One region of the Klebsiella sp. CSG-1 genome, then DNA from elsewhere that is predicted to be linked to it. Evidence: predicted binding sites of a transcription regulator. Region 1 holds the regulator's gene; each other region holds the start of a gene.
The links. Region 1 encodes ArgR, which controls arginine synthesis, uptake and breakdown. Its sites were predicted from a motif close to ANTGAATAAAAATACANT; they were not measured.
Positions count from the first base shown of each region.

Region 2: argC (N-acetyl-gamma-glutamyl-phosphate reductase) is a predicted target of ArgR. The motif match lies at 3,992-4,009, and genes of this name have one in related genera.
Region 3: argA (amino-acid N-acetyltransferase) is a predicted target of ArgR. The motif match lies at 3,557-3,574, and genes of this name have one in related genera.

Region 1 is NZ_JBWNLD010000002.1:26,028-34,132, reverse strand. It holds gene zapG (Z-ring associated protein ZapG) at 1-31, shown strand, start outside; gene degQ (serine endoprotease DegQ) at 205-1,572, shown strand; gene degS (outer membrane-stress sensor serine endopeptidase DegS) at 1,660-2,718, shown strand; gene mdh (malate dehydrogenase) at 2,772-3,710, opposite strand; gene argR (transcriptional regulator ArgR) at 4,126-4,596, shown strand; gene yhcN (peroxide/acid stress response protein YhcN) at 4,950-5,213, shown strand; gene yhcN-B (DUF1471 family stress response protein YhcN-B) at 5,316-5,582, shown strand; gene AC007G_RS04620 (barstar family protein) at 5,632-5,907, opposite strand; gene aaeB (p-hydroxybenzoic acid efflux pump subunit AaeB) at 6,069-8,036, opposite strand; gene aaeA (p-hydroxybenzoic acid efflux pump subunit AaeA) at 8,042-8,105, opposite strand, start outside.
Region 2 is NZ_JBWNLD010000012.1:7,356-15,460, forward strand. It holds gene oxyR (DNA-binding transcriptional regulator OxyR) at 1-337, opposite strand, end outside; gene argH (argininosuccinate lyase) at 615-1,988, opposite strand; gene argB (acetylglutamate kinase) at 2,091-2,867, opposite strand; gene argC (N-acetyl-gamma-glutamyl-phosphate reductase) at 2,874-3,878, opposite strand; gene argE (acetylornithine deacetylase) at 4,057-5,208, shown strand; gene ppc (phosphoenolpyruvate carboxylase) at 5,463-8,105, shown strand, end outside.
Region 3 is NZ_JBWNLD010000002.1:488,786-496,890, forward strand. It holds gene recB (exodeoxyribonuclease V subunit beta) at 1-194, shown strand, start outside; gene recD (exodeoxyribonuclease V subunit alpha) at 191-2,029, shown strand; gene argA (amino-acid N-acetyltransferase) at 2,192-3,523, opposite strand; gene amiC (N-acetylmuramoyl-L-alanine amidase AmiC) at 3,751-5,004, shown strand; gene cobD (threonine-phosphate decarboxylase CobD) at 5,019-6,104, shown strand; cobalamin riboswitch at 6,186-6,347, shown strand; gene cbiB (adenosylcobinamide-phosphate synthase CbiB) at 6,505-7,464, shown strand; gene AC007G_RS06920 (cobyric acid synthase) at 7,560-8,105, shown strand, end outside.

The DNA of each region.
Region 1 (8,105 bases):
CCTGCTGCGCGGTGGTGCAAAACGCGACTGATTTATCCCTGCCAGCAAAAATATTATCCGGGCGCACTCCCTGCGCCCGCCTCAACCCCACATCCCAGCTATTATTTAATCATTGACCGCATTGTTAGCCGGTTGAAAATTCAATAACATCAGGCCATTCGGGACGTTTTTCCATACACCTCAGGTTACGAGAGCCAGCAACTAATGAAGAAACAGACTTTGCTGTTGAGTGCGTTAGCGTTAAGCATCGGGTTATCGTTGTCGGTTTTACCTACGGCGACGGCATCGTTACCCACGCAGGTACCCGGTCAGGGGGCTTTGCCAAGCCTTGCGCCGATGCTGGAAAAAGTGCTGCCCGCGGTCGTGAGCGTCCAGGTTGAAGGGACCGCCGCCCCCACGCAAAACATGCCGGAAGAGTTGAAAAAGTTCTTTGGCGACAATGCGCCGCAGGAGCAGGCTCAGCCTTTTGAAGGCCTGGGCTCCGGGGTAATCATCGATGCCGCCAAAGGCTATGTATTAACTAATAATCACGTGATCAGCCAGGCACAGAAAATCAGTGTTCAGCTCAACGATGGGCGCGAATTTGATGCGAAGCTGGTCGGCAGCGACGATCAGAGCGATATCGCCCTGCTGCAATTACAAAACCCCAGCCATCTGACGCAAATCGCGATCGCCGATTCCGATAAACTTCGCGTTGGCGATTTCGCCGTGGCCGTCGGTAATCCATTTGGCCTCGGGCAGACCGCCACATCCGGCATTATTTCCGCACTCGGTCGCAGCGGTCTGAACCTTGAAGGGCTGGAGAACTTTATCCAGACCGATGCCTCTATTAACCGAGGTAATTCCGGCGGCGCGCTGCTGAACCTGAACGGCGAGTTGATTGGTATCAACACCGCGATTCTGGCGCCAGGCGGCGGCAGCGTCGGCATTGGCTTTGCCATTCCGAGTAATATGGCGCAAACCCTCGCTCAACAGCTGATCCAGTTTGGCGAAATCAAACGCGGCCTGCTGGGAATTAAGGGCATGGAAATGAGCGCGGATATTGCTAAAGCGATGAATATCGACGCTCAGCGCGGGGCCTTCGTCAGCGAAGTCTTACCGAATTCAGGTTCGGCGAAAGCCGGGATTAAGTCCGGCGACGTGATTGTCAGCATGAACGGTAAACCGCTGAGCAGCTTTGCCGAGCTGCGTTCGCGAATTGCCACGACCGAGCCGGGCACCAAAGTGAAGCTGGGCCTGCTGCGCGACGGGAAACCGCTGGATGTCGAAGTCACTCTGGATAAGAGCACCTCGTCTACCGCCAGCGCCGATCTCATCATCCCTGCGCTTCAGGGGGCATCGCTGAGCGACGGTCAGATGAAAGACGGCACTAAAGGCGTCGCCGTCGACAACGTCGATAAAGGAAGCCCGGCGGCGCAGGTTGGCCTGCACAAGGACGATATTATTATCGGCCTGAACCGCGAGCGCGTGCGCTCTATTGCCGAACTACGTAAAGTGCTGGAGAGCAAGCCGGCGGTCATCGCCCTGAACGTCATTCGCGGTAACGAAAGCATCTATCTGCTGCTGCGATAACACGCATTTCCGGACATCGCCCGCAGTGCGATGTCCGGATAACTCGTGTTATGCTGCGCATGTCCATCCATCAACGATACCGGTATCATGCCTGGAAAGTTTTTACGTTCTGTACTCATTGGTTTGATCGTCGGAGGCCTGCTTCTGGCCGTAATGCCTTCGCTGCGTCAATGGCATCTGTCGACAACAACCCAGTACGATAGCGCGGACGAGTCGCCCGCCAGCTATAATTCTGCCGTTCGCCGCGCTGCCCCTGCGGTGGTCAACGTCTATAATCGCGCGCTGAACGGTACCAGCCATAATCAGCTGACTCTGGGCTCCGGCGTTATCATGGACCAGCGTGGTTACATCCTGACCAACAAACACGTCATTAATGATGCGGATCAGATTATTGTCGCCCTGCAGGATGGTCGTGTTTTTGAAGCGTTACTGGTTGGCTCTGACACCCTGACTGACCTGGCGGTATTAAAAATTAACGCCAATGCCGGCCTGCCGGTCATCCCTATCAACCCGAAACGAGTGCCGCATATCGGCGATGTCGTCCTTGCGATTGGTAACCCTTACAACCTCGGTCAGACGATTACTCAAGGGATTATCAGCGCTACCGGTCGTATCGGCCTGAACCCTACCGGACGGCAAAATTTCCTGCAAACCGATGCATCAATCAACCACGGCAACTCCGGTGGCGCGCTGGTGAACTCGCTGGGCGAACTGATGGGTATCAACACGCTGTCATTTGATAAAAGTAATGATGGTGAAACGCCGGAAGGGATCGGCTTTGCGATTCCCTTCCAGCTGGCAACCAAGATCATGGATAAGCTGATCCGCGATGGCCGCGTGATCCGCGGTTATATCGGTATTAGCGGCCGCGAGATTGCGCCGCTGCATGCTCAGGGCGGCGGCATCGATCAGCTGCAGGGGATTGTGGTTAATGACGTTGCTCCGGATGGTCCGGCGGCTCAGGCCGGTATCCGCGCCAACGACGTGATCATTTCGGTGAATGACAAACCGGCGGTTTCCGCCCTCGAAACCATGGACCAGGTCGCGGAAATCCGCCCAGGCTCCGAAATTCCGGTGGTTATCATGCGCGATGACAAAAAAATCACTCTGCATATCGCCGTTCAGGAATATCCGGCGACCAACTGACCGACATAAAAAAACCGGAGCCGCGGCTCCGGTTTTTTTATCGCATCGCCATTTTATTTATTGACGAAATCTTCGCCCAGGGCGATATCTTTCTTCAGCGTATCGAGCATGCCTTCCAGCGCCTGTTGCTCAAAGGCGCTGAGCTTACCGAACGACTGACGCTCTTCGATGCCGTTTTTGCCCAGCAGTAACGGCTGTGAGAAGAAACGCGCGTACTGGCCATCGCCTTCAACATAAGCGCATTCGACCACGCCTTTCTCGCCCTGCATCGCACGCACTAAGGAAAGACCAAAGCGGGCGGCCGCTTGCCCCATAGAAAGCGTGGCAGAACCACCACCGGCTTTGGCTTCAACGACTTCGGTGCCGGCGTTCTGGATGCGTTTAGTCAGATCGGCAACTTCTTGCTCACTGAAGCTCTCGCCAGCAATCTGCGACAATAACGGCAGGATGGTCACGCCGGAGTGGCCGCCAATAACCGGCACTTCAACGTCGGATGCGGATTTACCTTTCAGCTCAGCCACAAAGGTATTTGAACGGATGATGTCCAGCGTGGTAACGCCAAACAGTTTGTTCTTATCGTACACGCCCGCTTTTTTCAGCACCTCTGCCGCAATAGCCACCGTCGTGTTCACCGGGTTAGTAATGATACCGATGCAGGCTTGCGGGCAGGTTTTCGCTATCTGCTGTACCAGGTTCTTCACGATACCAGCGTTAACGTTAAATAAATCGGAGCGATCCATGCCTGGCTTACGGGCTACGCCAGCGGAAATCAGCACCACATCAGCCCCAACAAGCGCCGGAGTTGCGTCTTCACCGGAGAAACCTTTGATTTTTACATCGGTAGGGATATGGCTAAGATCAACCGCCACGCCCGGCGTGACCGGAGCAATGTCGTACAACGAGAGTTCTGAACCTGAAGGCAGTTGGGTCTTAAGTAGTAGGGCAAGCGCCTGGCCGATTCCACCAGCGGCGCCGAGGACTGCAACTTTCATCCTAAACTCCTTATTATGGTTAATATAGTCTTTCGTTACTCCGTCGCCTGGACCTTAATTCACAAGATGAACAATTACAATAAGTATGGTTGAAGAATGCGTTCTGGTGCGCAGCGATGCATCCGCTTCGCATTTTCATCCCTGAGACTGACCATCCAGCAAAACGTAGTACCGGATCGACTGTTGGTTACAATACACCCAGCTCACTCGGCAAAACAACATCATTCTCATAACATTTAGTTTACTTTTACAGCGATTTACGCGCTGTGATGAAGGCATGTTCCTTAGCAGGGTTATTTGCTAAAATATGCCCCCTTCATAACATTATTTACTTTATCCCCCTGCGGATTATTTGCATAAAAATTCATTACTATGCATAATGATGTTGTTTTTACCACCATAATTTGGGTGACTTATGCGAAGTTCGGCAAAACAAGAAGAACTGGTTAAAGCGTTTAAACTGCTGCTTAAAGAAGAAAAGTTCAGCTCTCAAGGTGAAATCGTCCAGGCGCTGCAGGAAGAAGGTTTCGATAATATCAACCAATCGAAAGTCTCCCGCATGTTGACAAAATTTGGCGCGGTTCGTACCCGTAACGCCAAAATGGAGATGGTCTATTGCCTGCCTGCCGAGCTTGGCGTTCCGACGACCTCCAGCCCGCTGAAAAATCTCGTGTTGGATATCGACTATAACGATGCCGTCGTGGTTATCCATACCAGCCCGGGCGCAGCGCAGCTGATTGCTCGCCTGCTGGACTCTCTCGGCAAAGCGGAAGGGATTCTCGGCAGCATTGCCGGCGATGACACCATCTTTACGACCCCGGCCAGAGGCTTCACCGTCAAAGATCTGTACGACGCCATTCTCGTTCTGTTTGAACAGGAACTCTGAGAGCCTCCCCTCTGGTTCCCACCAGAGGGTCTTTTCAAAAATATTGCATTTCTTTAACATTTAGTGTGGTTTTCGGCCTCTATACATACTTTTACCGAATGAACTCGCCGGAAGCGCACAAAATATCAAAACACCCTATCTATATGATTTTAATCGCTATATCAAACCTGAATGGCGAGTAAATGACATTTCTAATTCTTATATGTTATAAAAACGACAATTCTTTGTAATTATTTACTCATACAACCATTAGCAGGGTATTAATATTTTTGGTGATTAGTGTATACTTGATTTTGTGATGAGGGTCACGAAACGAAGAGCCCTCAATAATAAGATTCGACGAGGTGAACATCATGAAAATCAAAACAACTGTCGCTGCACTAAGCATCCTGTCTGTTCTGTCATTTGGCGCTTTCGCCGCTGACTCTATCAACAGCGATCAGGCACAAGGCCGTCAGTCAATCGGTACCATTTCCGTCGGCGCGGTGAGTTCTTCCCCGATGGATATGCATGAAATGCTGAACAAAAAAGCTCAGGAAGAAGGTGCATCTTCTTATCGCATCATCGAAGCCCGTACCGGTGACCACTGGCACGCTACGGCAGAGCTTTATAAATAAGACGTAATGATTGTCGGTTACGAACTCAATACGAATAATTTCCAGCGGCCCAGGCCCATATAAAGCCTCCCGCCGCTGCAACAAATGGTTGGAGTAAAGATTATGAAACGTTCAATGATCATCGCATCCCTGGGCCTGGCTTCCGTTCTCTCCTTCGGCGCGAGTGCCGCCGTACATCAGGTCAACGCGGAACAAGCTCAAAACCTGCAGTCGATGGGCACCATCTCTGTTTCTCAGGTAGGCAGCGCCCCGATGGATATGCGCCATGAACTGGCGGCTAAAGCCGAAAAAGAAGGCGCCAGCAGCTACCGTATTATTGAAGCCCGTACCGGCGATAGCTGGCACGCTACAGCTGAGTTGTACAAATAAACCCTCGTCGTCTTGTCCGACGACTTGCCCCCGCCCGTCGGGGGCTTTTTTATGCCTGCCTGGCGTTAAACCGTAGCTCCCCTTCCAGCTCTTCTTCCGCTTCATCAAACAGCAATATCAAGGCGCCAAAGCGCCGACGCTGCTTATCGCTTAAGTGAATAAACTCAATCTCCAGCGGCAGCGGCAGCAGACCGCCGGTTACGGCTTCCCACAGTGAGTCCAGATTGTTCACCTGCTCGCGGTTGAGCGAGAAGCTCTGTGAAAACTCACGATAGAAATCCTGCTGATCGGCTATATCATCAAAATCAAATGTATAGATAGTCATCGCCCACACCCTGTCAACATCGCGCTATTGCCACCCGCCAATACTGCCCATACTTGCACGCGCCGGGGTTCTTTCCCTGCTTCCCTGAACGAAACGCGAATATCCCCGACGATTAAGTATAGTGATAAAAAAACCGACGCTTCAGCGTCGGTTTCAGGGAGTTAGTGATTGGTGAAGGCGTACTGGTATTTTCGCAACATCTCCACCAGCCGCCGGACCGGTTCGGTCACCTGCGGCGATGCCTCCCAGGCCTGCAGTTTTTCCTGATAAACGTCCAGCTCTTCAAGCAGACGGGCGAAATAGCGACGCCGCTTATCATCGTTGCTGGCGGATATCATATGGTCCGCGGTGCGTCGCAGCTGGCGATGGAATGCCGAGAGATCTTCGTTGACCGGTACCGGAGCGTCCCGCAAACGTTGATGGGCAATAATCAGCGTCAATGCGAGGCGGAAACGGGCAATGTCATCGGGAAACTTATTCAACAGTAAGAACAGCTGCTGATAAAGCGCGGGAAGATGGTTCTCTTTGCGACGAGCGGTGTTGGTGGTCAGCGATGAGACCGCCGCCGAAACAAACTGATTCAGCAGCACGCGCCCGGTACGCTCCCGAGAGTTATCCCGCACCAGCAGAATCACCATCAGCGCCAGGAAACAGCCGACGATTTGTCCCAGCGCACTATCGAGAAACTGGCTGAACTGAAACTGCATTGGGTTGTCCAGCACCAGAATATTGATGGTGCCTGCCAACGCCCCCATCGATCCCAGCCGGCGCTTCTGGACTTCAATCCCAATGAAGAATGCCATCACCGCCAGGCTGATGCACAGCAACAGCATGCTTTGCTGCGTCGCGGGCATAATCACGAGGAAAAACAGCGCCCCCAGCGGCAGGGCTACCAGCATCCCGTAGAGGAAATCGAGCGCCACCATCCGCGGGTTCGGTAGGCGCATCGCCAGCGCGGTCACCACGGCGATCATCACCATCGCCCCGCTGCCGGAGGTCCAGCCGGTCCACAGCCAGAACAACGTACCGAGGATGCAGGAGATGGAGGTGCGCCAGAAGTTGACCATCGCATGATGACGCTCGGCGGACCCCGCTTTGATCACCACTTCATCCTGCAGCACTTCATCTTCAATCCGGCTGATTTTGGTATTGCCGACCACGCCGCGTTTCAACAGCAGATAGCGCGTCGCCGCCCCCACCCAGCTGTAGATCGTCACCGGCGTGTTGTGCTCCCCTTTCCAGGTCAGAAAGCGGCGCATTCTCTTCAGCTGTCGGTGGACGTCCTGTACGGTGTCAACCGGCTCGGCAAACAGCTCGCGATAATCATCGGTCACCATTTCCGGGCGTGAATTCTGGATTAAATAGGTTTCACAGGCCTGAGTAATCAGCGTCAGGGAGATGGTGTTAATGGCCTTCAGGCGGCGGTTAACCTTTGCCCACCGCGACGACTCCATAATCAGGTTGCCGCGCATGCCTTCCAGGGCGTTAGTCCGGCGTACCAGCGCCCCCCATGCTTTGTCGACCACCTCGCTGTCGCCATGCGCCACACAAAGTTGCATCAGGCGGTACTGTTCTACCAGCAGGTTATCCAGCTCAAGATCGATCTCTTTCTTAATCGAGCGCGGGGAAAATAGCAGATCCGCCATGATGGCGCTGACAATCCCCACCACAATCTCGCTGCAACGCTCAACGGCAAACTGCGGCGCCAGCATCGGATCGGTATGAATGGTGATAATAATGATCAGCGCCGTATAGCCTGCCAGCCCCCACGCGTAGGAGTTTTCGACGCGAACCAGCGAGGAGATCCAGGTGCAGAAACCCGCCCACAGACAGCACACCAGCATCATCAGCAGCGGCGCGCGAATCATCAGAATGATTATCGCCAGCGCGGCAATACAGCCGATAAACGTCCCGACGATACGCAGCATCCCGCGATAGCGGATGGCGCCAGAATAGGGTTCTCCCCCGGCGGCGAATGCCGGACCGGCGGCAACAATAGCCGCCGTCAGCACCGCCCAGCGCGGGGTTTCCAGTTGAAAGTGGAAGCCGACGAATAACGCCAGCACCACCGCACACGCTAATTTAATGGCGAAGCGGAGGTGCCGGGGAGCAATGGTGAAGATCCCCATGGCGATTAACCAAACTCACGCAGGCGCATCGCCAGTTTCTGGAAGAAGTTCACCTGGGTCGTATCGCGG
Region 2 (8,105 bases), on a different contig from region 1:
GCATCGGTATGATTTGTGGCAACAGGTAAGGGCCAATGGTCGGAATCAGGCCAATATGCAGCGGCCCGGACATGGTCTCACCCTGTTGACTTGCCATTTCCTTGAGCACTTTGACTTCGCGTAACACGGTACGCGCCTGATCCACCAGCAACAGTCCGGCCTGGGTAAACAGCACCTTACGGCTGGTGCGCTCCAGCAACATGACCCCAAGTTCATCCTCCAGCTTACGGATTTGTCCGCTAAGCGTGGGTTGGCTGACGTGGCAGGAGTCCGCCGCGCGCCGGAAGTGGCGGTGCTCGGCTAGCGCAACCAGGTATTCAAGATCGCGAATATTCATTATTCATCCTCCGTCGCCATGATAGTTCATGGCGATAGATAGCATAGCAACGAACGATTATCCCTATCAAGTTTTCTGTTCAATAATAAACCCAGAAACGAGGCGAAAGTCAGAAAATCACGACATTGCCTCAGCATATTCCCTGACCAGATAACTAAAGCCAACGTGAACTTTTGCGGACCTTGTGTCCGCTTTTTTTTTGCATAAAAAAGCCCGGACATAGCCCGAGCCTCTTTTCTCACTCATCCCGCTGGAATCATCCAGGGGCGGCGAGGATTTACACCAGACGCTGTTTCGCGTCAGCAATCGCCTGGGCAACCTGCTTCGGCGAAACGCCGCCTTTTGCCGAGCGCTTATCCAGACAAGATTGCAGCGACAGAATCGGATAGACATCGTCGGCAATCACGCCGCTAAACTTCTGCAGGTCGGCCAGCGCCAGATCTTCCAGCGGTTTGCCCTGGGCAATCGCTTCAACAACCGCTTCCCCGACAATATGGTGCGCTTCACGGAACGGCACCCCTTTCGCAACCAGATAATCCGCCAGTTCGGTCGCATTCGCGTAGCCCTGCTGCGCCGCCTCTTCGCAACGCGGACGCTTGACCTGAATGCCATCCAGCACCAGCGCCGCCATATGCAGGCAATCAAGCCAGGTATCGAGCGCGTCGAACAGCCCTTCTTTATCTTCCTGCATATCTTTATTGTAGGCCAGCGGCAGACCTTTCAGAGTCATCATCATCCCGGTCAGGGCGCCCTGAACGCGGCCACATTTTCCGCGGATAAGTTCGAGCGCATCCGGGTTCTTTTTCTGCGGCATCAGCGAGGAACCGGAGGTGACGCGATCGGATAACTCAATAAAACCGGCTTCGCCCGTATTAAAGAAAATCAGATCTTCGGCGAAACGTGACAGGTGAACCATGCCAATCGACGCATCGGAGAGCAGCTCCAGTACGTGGTCACGGTCAGAAACGCTGTCCAGGCTATTGCGGGTCGCCGACGCAAAGCCCAGCCAGTCGGCCAGCTGCTCGCGATCGATATCATAGGCGGTACCCGCCAGCGCACCGCAGCCCAGAGGACTGACGTCCAGACGCTTGAGGGTATCCTGCAGGCGGCTTTCATCGCGCGCCAGCATCTCAACGTAGGCCAGGCACCAGTGGGCGAACGTCACCGGCTGCGCACGCTGCAGGTGGGTATAACCCGGCATAACGGCATCCTGGTTGTTCTGCGCCGTATCCACCAGCGCGCTTTGCAGCTGGCGGTTCGCAGAAAGCAGCTCCGCGACGGTATCTTTACACCACAGCTTCAGGTCGGTTGCGACCTGATCGTTACGGCTACGACCGGTATGCAATTTTTTACCCAGCTGGCCCACTTTGTCGATCAGTTTACCTTCCACCCAACTGTGGATATCTTCCGCATCGCTTGCAAGAATTTGCTGCGGATTTACCCGCACCTCTTCCAGCAGCACGCTTAATGCCTCTTCCAGCTGCTGCTGCTCAGCGGCACTCAGAACGCCCACCGTCACCAGCGCTTTAGACCAGGCGACAGAGCCAACGATATCCTGCTCCGCCAGACGATAGTCAAAGCGCAAAGAGTCGTTGAACTGCTTGAACCGCTGATCTGCTGCCTGAGTAAAACGCCCGCCCCAAAGTGCCATAACCATTTCCTTAAATTCGTTTAGTTCTGCCGGGTGACGCTTCGCTAACCCGACCTACAGTCTTGTAGGCCCGGCAAGCAATACGCCGCCGGGCATGAAATATTAAGCCAGAATACGCGTGCCGATAGGCGTGCCATTAAACAATGCCGGCAGCTGTTCCGCGTGGCGCCAGGAGGCGATATCCACCGGACGGCCCAGCGTCCGCGCCGCATCCAGCGCGGCATTCACCTTGACGATCATGCCATCAGTGATAATGCCTTGTTCGATCAGCTGCTCCGCCTTCGCCGCGGTCATTTCCGCGATGCGCTGGCCTTTACCATCGAGAATACCGCTGACATCGGAAAGCAGAATCAGATCCGCGCCAAGGGTCGCCGCCAGCGCAGTGGCCGCCTGGTCAGCGTTCACGTTCATCAGTTGCCCTTCATCGGTCACGCCGATCGAACTGACCACCGGCAGGTAGCCGCCCGCCAGCAGCGTGTTAATCAGCGCCGGCGATCCCGGCTGCGCCAGGCCAACGTGGCCCAGCTCTTCATCAAGCTGAGTGACCTTCACACTGTCACCATCGCCAAGGAACAGGCCAACGGACGCAATATGGTGTTTCTTCGCCCATGCCAGCAGCGTCTTATTCGCAGTTCCCGCCAGCGCACCGGTAATAATGTCGATCTGATCCGCAGGCGTCACCCGCAGACCGTTTTTCTTGTTCACCGGCAGGTTGAGTTGCTTCATCAGCTCATCCACCACACAGCCGCCGCCGTGCACAATAACCAGCGGGCGATGATGCGTTTCACGATAATTGACCAGCGCGGTAAACAGACGCTCCAGCGCTTCTTCGCTGTCGAGTAAAACGCCGCCGAGTTTGATAATTAATGGGTTCATCATCACACCTTAAATAAGAGACTGCGTTTCAGCGAAGCCGAAACGAATATTCGCGCACTGGACTGCCTGCGCCGCCGCGCCTTTCAGCAGGTTATCTTCCGCCGCCACCACGATAATATGCTGGTCCTGAACCGCAAAACCGATATCACAGAATGGCAGACCTACGACGTTTTTCAATGCGGGCACGCCTTTATCGTATAAACGTACCAATGGCTTATCGGCATACGCCTGCTGGAACACTCCGGCAACCTGCTCTTTGCTGACGCCTGGCTTCAGGCGGCAGGTAATGGTTTCCAGAATCCCACGTTTAAAGTTGCCGAGATGAGGCGTAAAAATCACCTCTGCGCCAAGATGGGTCGAGATTTCCGGGTGATGGCGATGGTTGAACACACCATACGGCTGCAGGCTGACTTCACAGAAGCTATTGCCGATGGCCGCTTTACGACCCGCACCGCTGACGCCGCTGGTCGCGTTGATCACCGGCCACTGGCTAAGATCCAGCAGGTCCGCATCGATCAGTGGCTTCAGCGACAGCTGAGCCGCTGTCGGATAGCAGCCCGGTACGGCGACCAGATTCGCCTCTTTCAGTTTGTCGACGCTCCACTCTGCCAGGCCATACACCGCCTGCTCAAGCAGGGCCGGATGCTGATGAGTAAAGCCGTAATATTTTTCGTAGAACGCAGCGTCGTTTACGCGGAAGGCGCCGGATAAGTCGAATACCACGCAGCCTGCGGCAAGGAACTGCGGCGCCAGGTCGTGGCTCACTTCATGGGCGGTAGCGAGGAAGACGACATCCACCCCGGCGCTAAATTCGCTGATATCTGACATCGGCTGCAGCGGTAAATCCACAATGCCTTTCAGCTGCGGATGCAAATCGGAAATGAATTTCCCTGCATCATTACTTTGCGCGGAGACCGTCAAAGCGGTTATGGTCATATGAGGATGGCGATTTACATAGGTCACTAGCTCTGCGCCGGCATAACCGCTGGCACCCACAATCAGCGTCTTCAACATCGGGGCTCTTCACCTTCTTACGTCATATTTGTCCAGGAAGCATTTCTCTTCCTCACCCTGTTAAGCCGTAAGCACTTTCCCTACACTTTATGGGTTTTCTTACGCTCAACGATAATGTATTTTTATTCACTAATACTGCATGAATATTGATACTATCATGACCCGAGGTGTGTCAACAATGAAAAACAACTTACCACCCTTTATCGAGATTTACCGCGCATTGATCGCCACACCTTCTATCAGCGCAACCGAAGAGGCGCTGGATCAAAGTAATGAGACTTTAATCAATTTACTCGCTGGCTGGTTCCGCGAAATTGGCTTCAATGTCGAAGTGCAGCCGGTGCCGGATACGCGCAACAAATTCAATATGCTGGCCAGCACCGGCCACGGCGCTGGCGGCCTGCTCCTCGCCGGACATACGGATACCGTTCCTTTTGATGACGGCCGCTGGACCCGCGATCCTTTCACCCTCACCGAGCACGAAAACAAGCTGTACGGCCTCGGCACCGCCGACATGAAAGGCTTTTTTGCCTTTATTCTTGATGCCCTGCGCGATGTCGATGTCAGTCAGCTGAAAAAACCGCTCTACATCCTGGCTACCGCCGATGAAGAGACCAGCATGGCCGGCGCCCGTTACTTTGCCGAAACGACCCTGTTGCGCCCGGATTGCGCCATCATCGGTGAACCCACCTCACTGCAGCCGGTACGCGCGCACAAAGGCCATATGTCCAACGCCATCCGTATCCAGGGGCAGTCCGGCCACTCCAGCGATCCGGCGCGCGGCGTCAACGCTATTGAGCTGATGCACGATGCCATTGGTCGCATCATGCAGCTGCGCGACTCGCTGAAAGAGCGCTATCACTACGATGCTTTCACCGTACCGTATCCGACGCTCAACCTCGGGGCTATCCATGGCGGCGACGCCTCAAACCGCATCTGCGCCTGCTGCGAGCTGCATATGGATATTCGCCCGCTTCCGGGCATGACGCTCAACGATCTCAACGGACTGCTGGATGAAGCGCTGGCACCGGTTAGCGAGCGCTGGCCGGGTCGCCTGACCGTCTCCGAGCTGCATCCGCCGATTCCGGGCTACGAATGCCCGCCGGACCACCGGCTGGTTCAGGTTGTTGAAAAGCTCCTCGGCGCACAAACTGAAGTCGTGAACTACTGCACCGAAGCGCCGTTTATCCAGACGCTCTGCCCGACGCTGGTTTTAGGTCCTGGCTCCATTAACCAGGCCCACCAGCCGGATGAATATCTGGAAACCCGCTTTATCAAGCCGACCCGTGAGCTGATTACGCAGGTTGTCCACCATTTCTGCTGGCACTAAAGCCTGCGGATCCCGCCTCTTTTCCTGGGGCGGGACGGTGATTCTGGTCACATTTCCATAAGCAACGCTTATCAAGCGACGTCTGAGTTAAATTTCGCAAATTGCCGCCATTTATTCGTTTGCTGAAGCGATTTCGCAACAATTGACGTGGGGGTTTTTACGTGGCTTTATAAAAGACGGCTGCTTATCCGCCGCTCAACGTTGCAGAGTGCCGGGTATAACAAAATAAAATGAGATGGGGTGTCTGGGGTAACATGAACGAACAATATTCCGCTTTGCGTAGTAATGTCAGTATGCTCGGTAAGGTGCTAGGCGATACCATCAAGGATGCACTGGGAGAGAACATTCTTGATCGTGTCGAAACTATCCGTAAATTGTCCAAGTCTTCTCGCGCCGGCAATGAAGCCAATCGCCAGGAATTGCTCACCACGCTGCAAAACTTGTCCAACGACGAGCTGCTGCCGGTCGCTCGCGCCTTCAGCCAGTTCCTGAACCTGGCGAATACGGCGGAGCAGTACCACAGTATTTCGCCAAACGGCGAAGCGGCCAGCAATCCGGAAGTGATTGCCCGCACCCTGAGAAAACTCAAAGACCAACCCCATCTCAACGAAGATACCATTAAAAAAGCGGTGGAGTCCCTGTCTCTGGAGCTGGTATTAACCGCTCACCCCACCGAGATCACCCGCCGTACGCTGATCCACAAAATGGTGGAAGTGAACAACTGCCTGAAGCAGCTTGATAATAAAGATATCGCGGATTACGAACACCATCAGCTGATGCGCCGTCTGCGCCAGCTGATCGCCCAGTCATGGCATACGGATGAAATCCGTAAGTACCGCCCGACCCCAGTTGATGAAGCGAAATGGGGGTTTGCCGTAGTTGAAAACAGCCTGTGGGAAGGGGTACCAAACTACCTGCGTGAGCTGAACGAACAGCTGGAAGAGAACCTCAACTATCAGCTGCCGGTTGACTTTGTACCGGTGCGCTTTACCTCCTGGATGGGCGGTGACCGCGACGGTAACCCGAATGTGACCGCCGATATCACCCGTCAGGTGCTGCTGCTGAGCCGCTGGAAAGCCACCGACCTGTTCCTGAAAGATATTCAGCTGTTGATTTCCGAACTGTCGATGGTCGAATGTACCGACGAACTGCGGGAGCTGGCCGGCGCGGAAGGCGCGCAGGAACCGTACCGTTATCTGATGAAAAAACTGCGTACCCAGCTGATGGAAACGCAGGCCTGGCTGGAAGCTCGCCTGAAAGGACAGAAGCTGCCGAAACCTGCCGGCCTGATTACCCAGAACGAACAGCTGTGGGAACCACTTTATGCCTGCTATAAGTCGCTGCAGTCCTGCGGCATGGGCATTATTGCCAACGGCGAACTGCTCGATACCCTGCGCCGCGTGAAATCGTTCGGCGTACCGCTCGTGCGTATCGATATTCGTCAGGAAAGCACCCGCCATACCGAAGCACTGGGAGAGATGACCCGTTATCTCGGTATCGGCGATTACGAAAGCTGGTCAGAAGCCGACAAACAGGCTTTCCTGATCCGCGAACTGAACTCCAAACGCCCGCTACTGCCACGTCAGTGGGAGCCGAGCAATGAAACCCGCGAAGTGCTCGACACCTGCCGGGTGATCGCCGAAGCGCCGCACGGATCCATCGCCGCTTACGTGATCTCCATGGCGAAAACGCCATCCGACGTGCTGGCAGTTCACCTGCTGCTGAAAGAGTCCGGTATTGGCTTCGCCCTGCCGGTTGCGCCGCTGTTTGAAACCCTGGACGATCTGAACAACGCCAATGACGTCATGACCCAGTTGCTGAACATCGACTGGTACCGCGGCTTTATTCAGGGCAAACAGATGGTCATGATTGGCTATTCCGACTCAGCGAAAGACGCCGGCGTGATGGCCGCCTCCTGGGCGCAGTATCAGGCACAGGACGCGTTGATCAAGACCTGCGAAAAAGCCGGTATTGAACTGACGCTGTTCCACGGACGCGGCGGCTCTATTGGTCGCGGCGGCGCCCCGGCGCACGCGGCGCTGCTTTCTCAGCCCCCGGGAAGCCTGAAAGGCGGCCTGCGCGTCACGGAACAAGGCGAGATGATTCGCTTTAAGTACGGTCTGCCGGAAGTCACCATCAGCAGTCTGTCGCTGTACACCAGCGCCGTGCTGGAGGCCAACCTGCTGCCGCCGCCGGAACCCAAACCGGAATGGCGTCACATCATGGCCGAGCTCTCCGACATTTCCTGTGAAATGTACCGCGGCTACGTGCGTGAAAATAAAGACTTTGTCCCTTATTTCCGCTCCGCGACGCCGGAGCAGGAACTGGGTAAACTGCCGCTCGGTTCGCGTCCGGCAAAACGTCGCGCTACCGGTGGCGTCGAGTCCCTGCGCGCCATTCCATGGATTTTCGCCTGGACCCAGAACCGTCTGATGTTGCCGGCCTGGCTGGGCGCAGGTACCGCGCTGCAAAAAGTGGTCGAAGATGGCAAGCAGAGCGAACTGGAAACCATGTGTCGCGACTGGCCGTTCTTCTCTACCCGTCTGGGCATGCTGGAAATGGTGTTCTCGAAGGCTGACCTGTGGCTGGCGGAATACTACGATCAGCGTCTGGTGAAACCGGAGCTATGGGAACTGGGCGCGGAGCTGCGTGAGCTGCTATCCAACGGGATCAAAGTGGTGCTCGATATTGCAAACGACTCCCACCTGATGGCCGACCTGCCGTGGATCGCCGAGTCTATCCAGCTGCGTAACATCTATACCGACCCGCTGAACGTCCTGCAGGCAGAACTGCTGCACCGTTCACGTCTGGCGGAAGAAGAAGGTAAAGAGCCGGATCCGCGCGTTGAACAAGCGCTGATGGTCACGATTGCGGGCGTTGCCGCAGGTATGCGCAAC
Region 3 (8,105 bases), 460 kb from region 1:
TGCACCGCTACCTGCGTCACCGCATTGCGGACTACGACTACGAACGCCATTTTGGCGGCGTGATTTATCTCTTTTTACGCGGCATGGACGGGCAGAGCGGCGAGCAGGGCATTTTCACTACCCGTCCCGTGCAGCCGCTGATTGACGGTCTCGATGCGCTGTTTGCCGGAGACGTCCTGGAGGTTCTGTCATGACGATGGATGAACTGCTGCTGGAAGCGGCCAGTCAGCGCCTGCTGCGCCCGTTAGATGTCCAGTTTGCCCTGATGGTGGCGCAAGAGGCGCATCCGGCGGTGAAGCTGGCGGCGGCGGTGCTCAGCCGTGATGCTGGCGAGGGGCACGTTTGTCTGCCGATATCGCGTCTGCGGACGGACGAGTTTCTGAGCGGTAAAACCAATGAACTGCGTGAACAGCTGCTGGCCCAGGCGGGCGTACCCGATGACTGGTCTGCGCTTTTGCTTGCTTCGGAAGCCGTCAGCGACGGCGAACGTCCGACGCCGATCGTCCTGTGCGGCGACCGACTCTATCTCAACCGGATGTGGCGTAATGAACTGACCGTTGCCCGCTTCTTCAACGAAGCTAACCAGGTTGTGGACGTTGATGAGGCCCTGCTGGCGCAAACGCTGGACGCTCTTTTCCCCGCCAGCGATGAGATCGACTGGCAAAAGGTTGCCGCCGCAGTGGCGTTGACCCGTCGTATTTCGGTGATTTCCGGCGGTCCCGGCACCGGGAAAACCACCACCGTCGCCAGGCTGCTGGCGGCGTTGATTCAGACAACCCGGCAACCGCGCTGCCGCATCCGACTGGCGGCGCCGACCGGGAAAGCGGCGGCACGATTGACGGAATCGTTGGGCGAGGCGCTGCGTCGCCTGCCGCTAACCGATGAGCAGAAGGCGCTGTTACCTACCGAAGCCAGCACGCTGCATCGTCTGCTGGGCGCTCAGCCCGGTAGCCAACGGATGCGCTACCACGCCGGCAATCCGCTGCATCTCGATGTGCTGGTGGTGGATGAAGCTTCAATGATTGACCTGCCGATGATGGCGCGGCTGATTGATGCCCTGCCGGAACACGGGCGGGTTATTTTCCTCGGCGACCGCGATCAGCTGGCGTCGGTGGAGGCCGGAGCGGTACTCGGGGATATTTGTGCCTGGGTCAATGCCGGCTATACCGCCGGACGAGCGGCGCAGCTGGAGAGGTTGACCGGCCACCCGGTACCGGCGGGCGAAAGTGATGTTGCCGGCGCGCTGCGCGACAGCCTGTGCCTGCTGCAAAAAAGCTATCGTTTTGGCAGTCATTCCGGCATCGGTAGCCTGGCTCGCGCCGTGAACAACGGCGATCGCCACGGCGTCAGAGCGACGTTGCGCCAGGCCTTCGAGGATATTGTGCTGCATCCGCTGAGTACGACTGAAGAATATGAAGCCATGCTAGAGCAGTCGCAGGCGGGGTACGGTCGCTATTTGCAGCTACTGCGCGAGCGGGCCGAGCCGGAGGCCCTGATCGCCGCCTTTGGTGAATTTCAGCTACTGTGCGCCCTGCGCGACGGCCCATACGGCGTCAGCGGGGTGAATGAACAGCTGGAGCAGATGCTTAACCGTCGGCGGGCGATAACGCTGCCGAGGCATTCCCGCTGGTATGAAGGGCGTCCGGTGATGATTTCGCGCAACGACAGCGCGCTGGGGCTGTTTAACGGCGATATCGGTATTGCACTGGAGCGAGGAGAGGGGCTGCGCGTCTGGTTCCCGATGCCGGATGGCAGCATTAAATCGGTGCAGCCAAGTCGTTTGCCGGAGCACGACACCGCCTGGGCGATGACGGTGCATAAATCGCAGGGGTCAGAGTTTGACCATGCGGCGTTGATTCTGCCCGCCAAAATCGTACCGCTGGTCACCCGCGAGCTGGTCTATACCGCGATCACGCGGGCAAAACAGCGGCTATCGATTTATGCCGATGAACAGGTGCTAACCCAGTCCATTGTCGCCCGTACCGAGCGGCGCAGCGGGCTGGCGGACATCTTCGCCAGCGGCGCGTAATCTCAACCTTCCTCTGCCCGCCGGGGATTGCCGACTCAAGCGTCAGCGTTTTCCCCGGCTGGCGCTGTGCTTAGCCGGGCTACATGTGGGATGCGCTGACTCAGGGGGGCAGAGGAGGGGCGCCCGGATAAGGCGTTTACGCCGTTATCCGGGGCGGTGACATCAGCCGAGGTCGGCCATCATCACTTTGGAACGACGCTGGTAGTTGTACATCTCTTTCTTACTTTCCGGCAGCAGATCGATATCGACCGGCGTAAAGCCGCGCTCCTGGAACCAGTGAATACTGCGGGTGGTCAGGACAAACAATTTGCTCAATCCCATCTGCTTCGCCTGGGTGGCGATGCGGTTCAGCAGCACTTCACCGCGCGATGAGCTGCGATAGTCCGGATGCACCGCGACGCAGGCCATTTCGCCGATTTTCTCTTCCGGGAACGGATAGAGCGCGGCGCAGGCAATCGTGGTGTTATCGCGCTGAATAATTGTGAATTTATCGATTTCCATCTCCAGCTGTTCGCGGGAGCGGCGCACCAGAATGCCCTGTTGCTCCAGTGGGCTAATCAGCTCAAGAATACCGCCGATATCGTTAATGGTGGCGCGGCGAATCTGCTCGGCGCTTTCCATGACGATCTGGGTGCCGATACCGTCGCGAGAGAACAGCTCCTGCAGCAGCGCCCCGTCTTCCTGATAGCTGATCAGGTGGCAACGACGCACGCCGCTGCGGCAGGCCTTGACGGCACCGCGCAGAAAACGCACTGTGCCGGAGTTGTAATCCTCTTCCGCCTCCAGCTCTTCCACACGCGCCTGAGCTTCGTTGGGGAACAGTTCGGAAACAATCACCCCATCCTGGTTGTAAACCCCTTGCGAAGAGCAGAAGCCGATCATCTTTTCCGCCTTCAGCTTCACGGCCAGCTGGGTGGCAATCTCTTCCGAGGTCAGATTGAAGCTTTCGCCGGTGACGGAAACGGCAACCGGACCCATCAGCACGATAGCGCCGTTATCCAGCTGGCGATGGATCGCCTCTTCATCAATACGGCGGATGCGTCCGCTATGGCAATAATCCACGCCGTCGTCGACGCCCAGCGGCTGAGCGATAATAAAGTTGCCGCTCACCACGTTGATATGGGCGCCCTGCAGCGGGGTGTTATTCAGGCTCATTGACAGACGCGCGGTAATTTCCAGCTGCAGCATGCCCGCAGCCTGTTTCACCAGCTCGAGGGTTTTGGCGTCGGTGACGCGGGTCTGTTTATGGTAAACCGGTTCGTGGTGATGCTCTGCCAGATTGGCATCAATCTGCGGACGCGCGCCATAGACCACCACCAGGCGGATGCCCAGGCTATGTAAAAGGCCAATGTCATTGACAATACTGGAGAAATTCTCATGCTCAATTGCTTCGCCGCCGAGCATGATGACAAACGTTTTTCCCCGATGAGCGTTAATATAGGGGACAGAATGGCGGAATCCTTCTACCAGTTCGGTGCGACGCTCCTTCACCATGACTCAACCCTCAATGCATGATTATTCGTAATTAGTGTATTTTTATTCTGTTTCGTGGTTAAACGCAAGTCTAAATTTGCGACGAAACTGATAAAAATCTGTGATCAAATGCGTGTTGCCTAAGATTGTTTACCCTTTTATTGATGACAGGTTATGCAGCTTTCGTTAAAGTTTCCGGTCAATCTGTCTGTTTTGAGTACCAATACGTTTTATTGCTTGGGAGTGGCATGCCGGGATACAAGTCAGGATTAAGCCGTCGTCGTTTTTTACAGGGGGCGGGCGCAATGTGGTTAATGAGCGTCAGCCCGCTGGGTTTAGCGGCCGCCGCGCAGGTCGTCGCCGTACGCGTCTGGCCGTCGTCAACCTATACGCGCGTTACGGTAGAATCCAGTCATGTGCTGAAATATCGGCAGTTTGCGTTGAGCAATCCGGAACGGCTGGTGGTCGATCTGGAAGGCGTCAATCTTAACTCCGTGCTAAAAGGCATGGGGGCGAGTATTCGCGATGATGACCCTTATATTAAGTCCGCGCGCGTCGGCCAGTTTGATCCGCAAACCGTGCGCATGGTCTTTGAACTCAAGCAGAACATCAAACCGCAGCTCTTTGCCCTGGCGCCGGTGGCCGGCTTTAAGGAACGTCTGGTGATGGATCTCTATCCTTCGACCGCCACCGATGTTCAGGATCCGCTGCTGGCGTTACTGGAAGATTACAACAAGGGCGATCTCGAACGTCAGGTCCCTCCTGCAGAAAGCGGGCCGAAGCCGGGTAAAGCCGGGCGCGACCGACCTATTGTGATCATGCTCGATCCGGGCCACGGCGGTGAAGACTCCGGCGCGATCGGCAAATACCATACCCGTGAGAAAGATGTGGTGCTGCAGATTGCCCGGCGGCTACGGGCGCTCATCGAAAAAGAGGGCAACATGCGGGCCTACATGACCCGCAATGAAGATGTCTTCATTCCGCTGAAGGTTCGCGTGGCCAAAGCGCAAAAGCAGCGCGCCGATCTGTTCGTGTCGATTCACGCCGATGCCTTCACCAGCCGACAGCCGCGAGGCTCATCGGTATTTGCCCTGTCGACCAAAGGCGCCACCAGTACCGCCGCAAAATTCCTCGCGCAGACCCAGAACGCCTCTGACCTGATCGGGGGCGTCAGCAAGAGCGGCGATCGCTATGTCGACCATACGATGTTCGATATGGTGCAGTCGCTGACCATCGCCGACAGCCTGAAGTTTGGTAAAGCGGTGCTGCAAAAAATGGGCAGAATCAATAATCTGCATAAAAATCAGGTGGAGCAGGCGGGCTTTGCGGTGCTGAAGGCGCCGGATATTCCGTCGATCCTGGTGGAGACGGCGTTTATCAGTAACGTAGAAGAAGAGCGTAAGCTGAAAACGGCGACCTTCCAGCAGCAGGTGGCTGAGTCGATTCTGGCGGGGATTAAAGCCTACTTCGCCGATGGCGCCACGCTGGCAAGGCGCGGATAATACGGGAGCGGGAGATGGCGCTACTGAAGAGCGCGCACGGCGGTAATACCCGGGAAGCCGCTGCGCTGCTGGGCATTGAGGCGCACCAGCTGCGGGATTTCAGCGCCAATATTAATCCTCTTGGCATGCCGGAAAGCGTCAGACGCGCGCTTATCGATAATCTGGCCCTGGCGGAGCGCTACCCTGACGTTGAATACCCGCAGTTGCACCTTGCGCTGGCGGAACACCACCGTATTTCCGCATCGTGGATCCTGGCAGGCAATGGCGAAACCGAATCCATTTTTACGCTCGTTCACGGGCTAAAGCCGCGCACGGCGATGGTGGTGAAACCCGGTTTTGCAGAATATCGCCGCGCGCTGCAGACGGTCGATTGCACTATCCTCGAGTTCGCGCTGCGTGAAGAGGATGGCTGGCAGTTGACCGACGCGATTCTCGAGGCGCTGACGCCAGAGCTGGACTGTTTGTTCCTCTGTACACCCAATAATCCGACCGGCCTGCTGCCGGAGCGCCCGCTGCTTGAGGCGATTGCCGCCCACTGCCGGGACGCCGGTATCGCGCTGATTCTTGATGAAGCGTTTATCGATTTCATTCCTGACCAGCCGGGATTTATCCCCTTTCTGCAAAACAATCCGCATATCTGGGTGCTTCGCTCGCTGACCAAATTTTACGCCATTCCCGGCCTGCGTCTGGGCTACCTGGTTAACAGCGATGAACGGGCGGTGGCCCGACTGCGCGAGAAACAAATGCCGTGGTCGATCAACGCGTTTGCCGCTCTGGCGGGGGAAATAGCGCTTAAGGATCGCGCCTATCAGCAGGCCACCTGGCGATGGCTGGCGCAGGAGGGAAGCCGGTTCTATCAGGCCCTCCGTCAGCTTCCCGGCCTGAGCGTCTATCCGGGGCGGGCGAACTATCTCTTTTTACGTTGCCATCTCCCGGAGCTCGATCTGCAGCAGGCGTTGCTGCAGCAGCATATCTTGATTCGCAGCTGCGCTAACTATCCGGGACTGGGAAACGGTTATTACCGCGTAGCGATTCGCAGCCCTGAGGAGAATCAACTGCTGCTTACGGCGCTCTGCGCTATCCTTGCCGCTCCCCTCTGACTGCAAGCGACCGGCTTCTCCGTATGGCATAATAGGCCGCCTGTTGCTTCAGATACCCGGTCTGACGAGCGTCCGGATGCAGCCGCAGGATAACCAACAGGTGCAAGGGAAGGGGGTGAAACGCCTCCGCAGCCCCCGCTGCTGTGATGCTGACGACCCCGTAAATACCACCGGCCGCGAATCCGGGAAGGGCGGGCGAGGATGACGCTAAGCCAGAAAACCTGCCTGTCGGTCATTACCAACAACTTCGGTGGGAAGTGGGTTGCTCAGATGCGTGCCGTCGCAAGACGGCGTCAGGCGCACCTTTACACCCCGACCACCCTGAACAGGAACAGGGTATGGCGGTACGACTCCATTCATCCATTGCCGCCCGCTGGCGGGCGGCAACGAGGCCCGGGCAATGACGTTACTTGCCTGGTGCGTGGCCTGGATTCTCGATTTTTTCATCGGCGACCCGCCGCGCTGGCCGCATCCGGTACGCTGGATCGGCAATCTCATCACCTTGACTCAACGTATCGTACGCCGGTATTGCCATAGCGACCGTGCGCTGCGCGTTGGCGGCGCGCTGATGTGGCTGACGGTGGTTGGCCTGACCTGGCTCCTCTCCTGGAGCCTACTGAAACTGGCGGCAAGCCTCCATCCCTGGCTGGGCTGGGGAGTTGAAGTGTGGATGATCTTTACGCTCCTGGCCGGGCGCTGCCTTGCGGATTCCGCCCGGGAAGTCGAACGTCCGCTGCGCGCGGGCGATGTGGCGCTCAGCCGGGAAAAGCTCTCCTGGATTGTCGGGCGCGAAACCGCGCAGCTCCAACCTGAACAGATCAATCGCGCGGTGGTGGAGACGGTTGCAGAAAACACCGTCGATGGCATTATTGCGCCGCTGTTCTTCCTGCTGCTGGGCGGCGCGCCGCTGGCGATGGCCTATAAAGCGGTCAACACCCTCGACTCCATGGTGGGGTATAAACATGAAAAATACCGCGCCATTGGTATGGTCAGCGCCCGCCTTGATGATGTGGCGAACTGTATTCCCGCGCGTCTGAGCTGGCTGCTGTTCAGCCTCGCGGCGTGGTTATGTCGCTACGACGCCGCGGGCGCCCTGCGTATCGGCTGGCGCGATCGCTATCAGCACAGCAGCCCCAATTGCGCGTGGTCGGAAGCCAGCGTCGCCGGCGCGTTAGGCATCCGGCTCGGCGGCCCGAATGACTATTTTGGCCAGCGGGTGGACAAACCCTGGATTGGCGACGCCGTACGCGATATTTCGCCCGAGGATATTCCCCGTGCCCTGCGCCTGATGTGGGTCGCCTCGACGCTGGCGCTGGTGATGTTTATGGCCGCACGGTATCTATGGACAGGGATGGCCTGAGGAGAAATCCGCATCACCTTCTGGCAGCGGGGCAGTGGCAACATAACAGAGCAGGATGGGAAAATAATGCGAGAAAACGCGAACGAGGAGGCCTCATGACGCAGGCAATTATGTTGCAGGGGACGGCGTCCGATGTCGGTAAAAGCGTGCTGGTGGCCGGTTTATGCCGCATTTTCTATCAGGATGGCCGGCGTACGGCGCCGTTTAAATCGCAGAATATGGCGCTCAATTCGGGGATCACGGCGGACGGCAAAGAGATGGGCCGGGCGCAGATCTTTCAGGCCGAGGCCGCCGGTATCGAACCCGACGTGCGGATGAACCCTGTCTTGCTGAAACCCACCAGCGACCTGAAAGCTCAGGTGGTGCTGATGGGCAAAGTGGCGACGAATATGGATGCGGTGAGTTACCACGAGTATAAACCGCGCCTGCGCGAACAGATCCTCTCAGTCTATCGCAGCCTGGCGCAGGAGTATGATGTGCTGGTCCTGGAAGGGGCCGGTAGCCCGGCGGAGATCAACCTGCGCGATCGCGATATCGTCAATATGGGGATGGCGGAGATGGCGCAGTGCCCGGTGATCCTGGTTGCCGATATCGACAGAGGGGGCGTCTTTGCCGCGATCTACGGGACGCTGGCGCTGCTT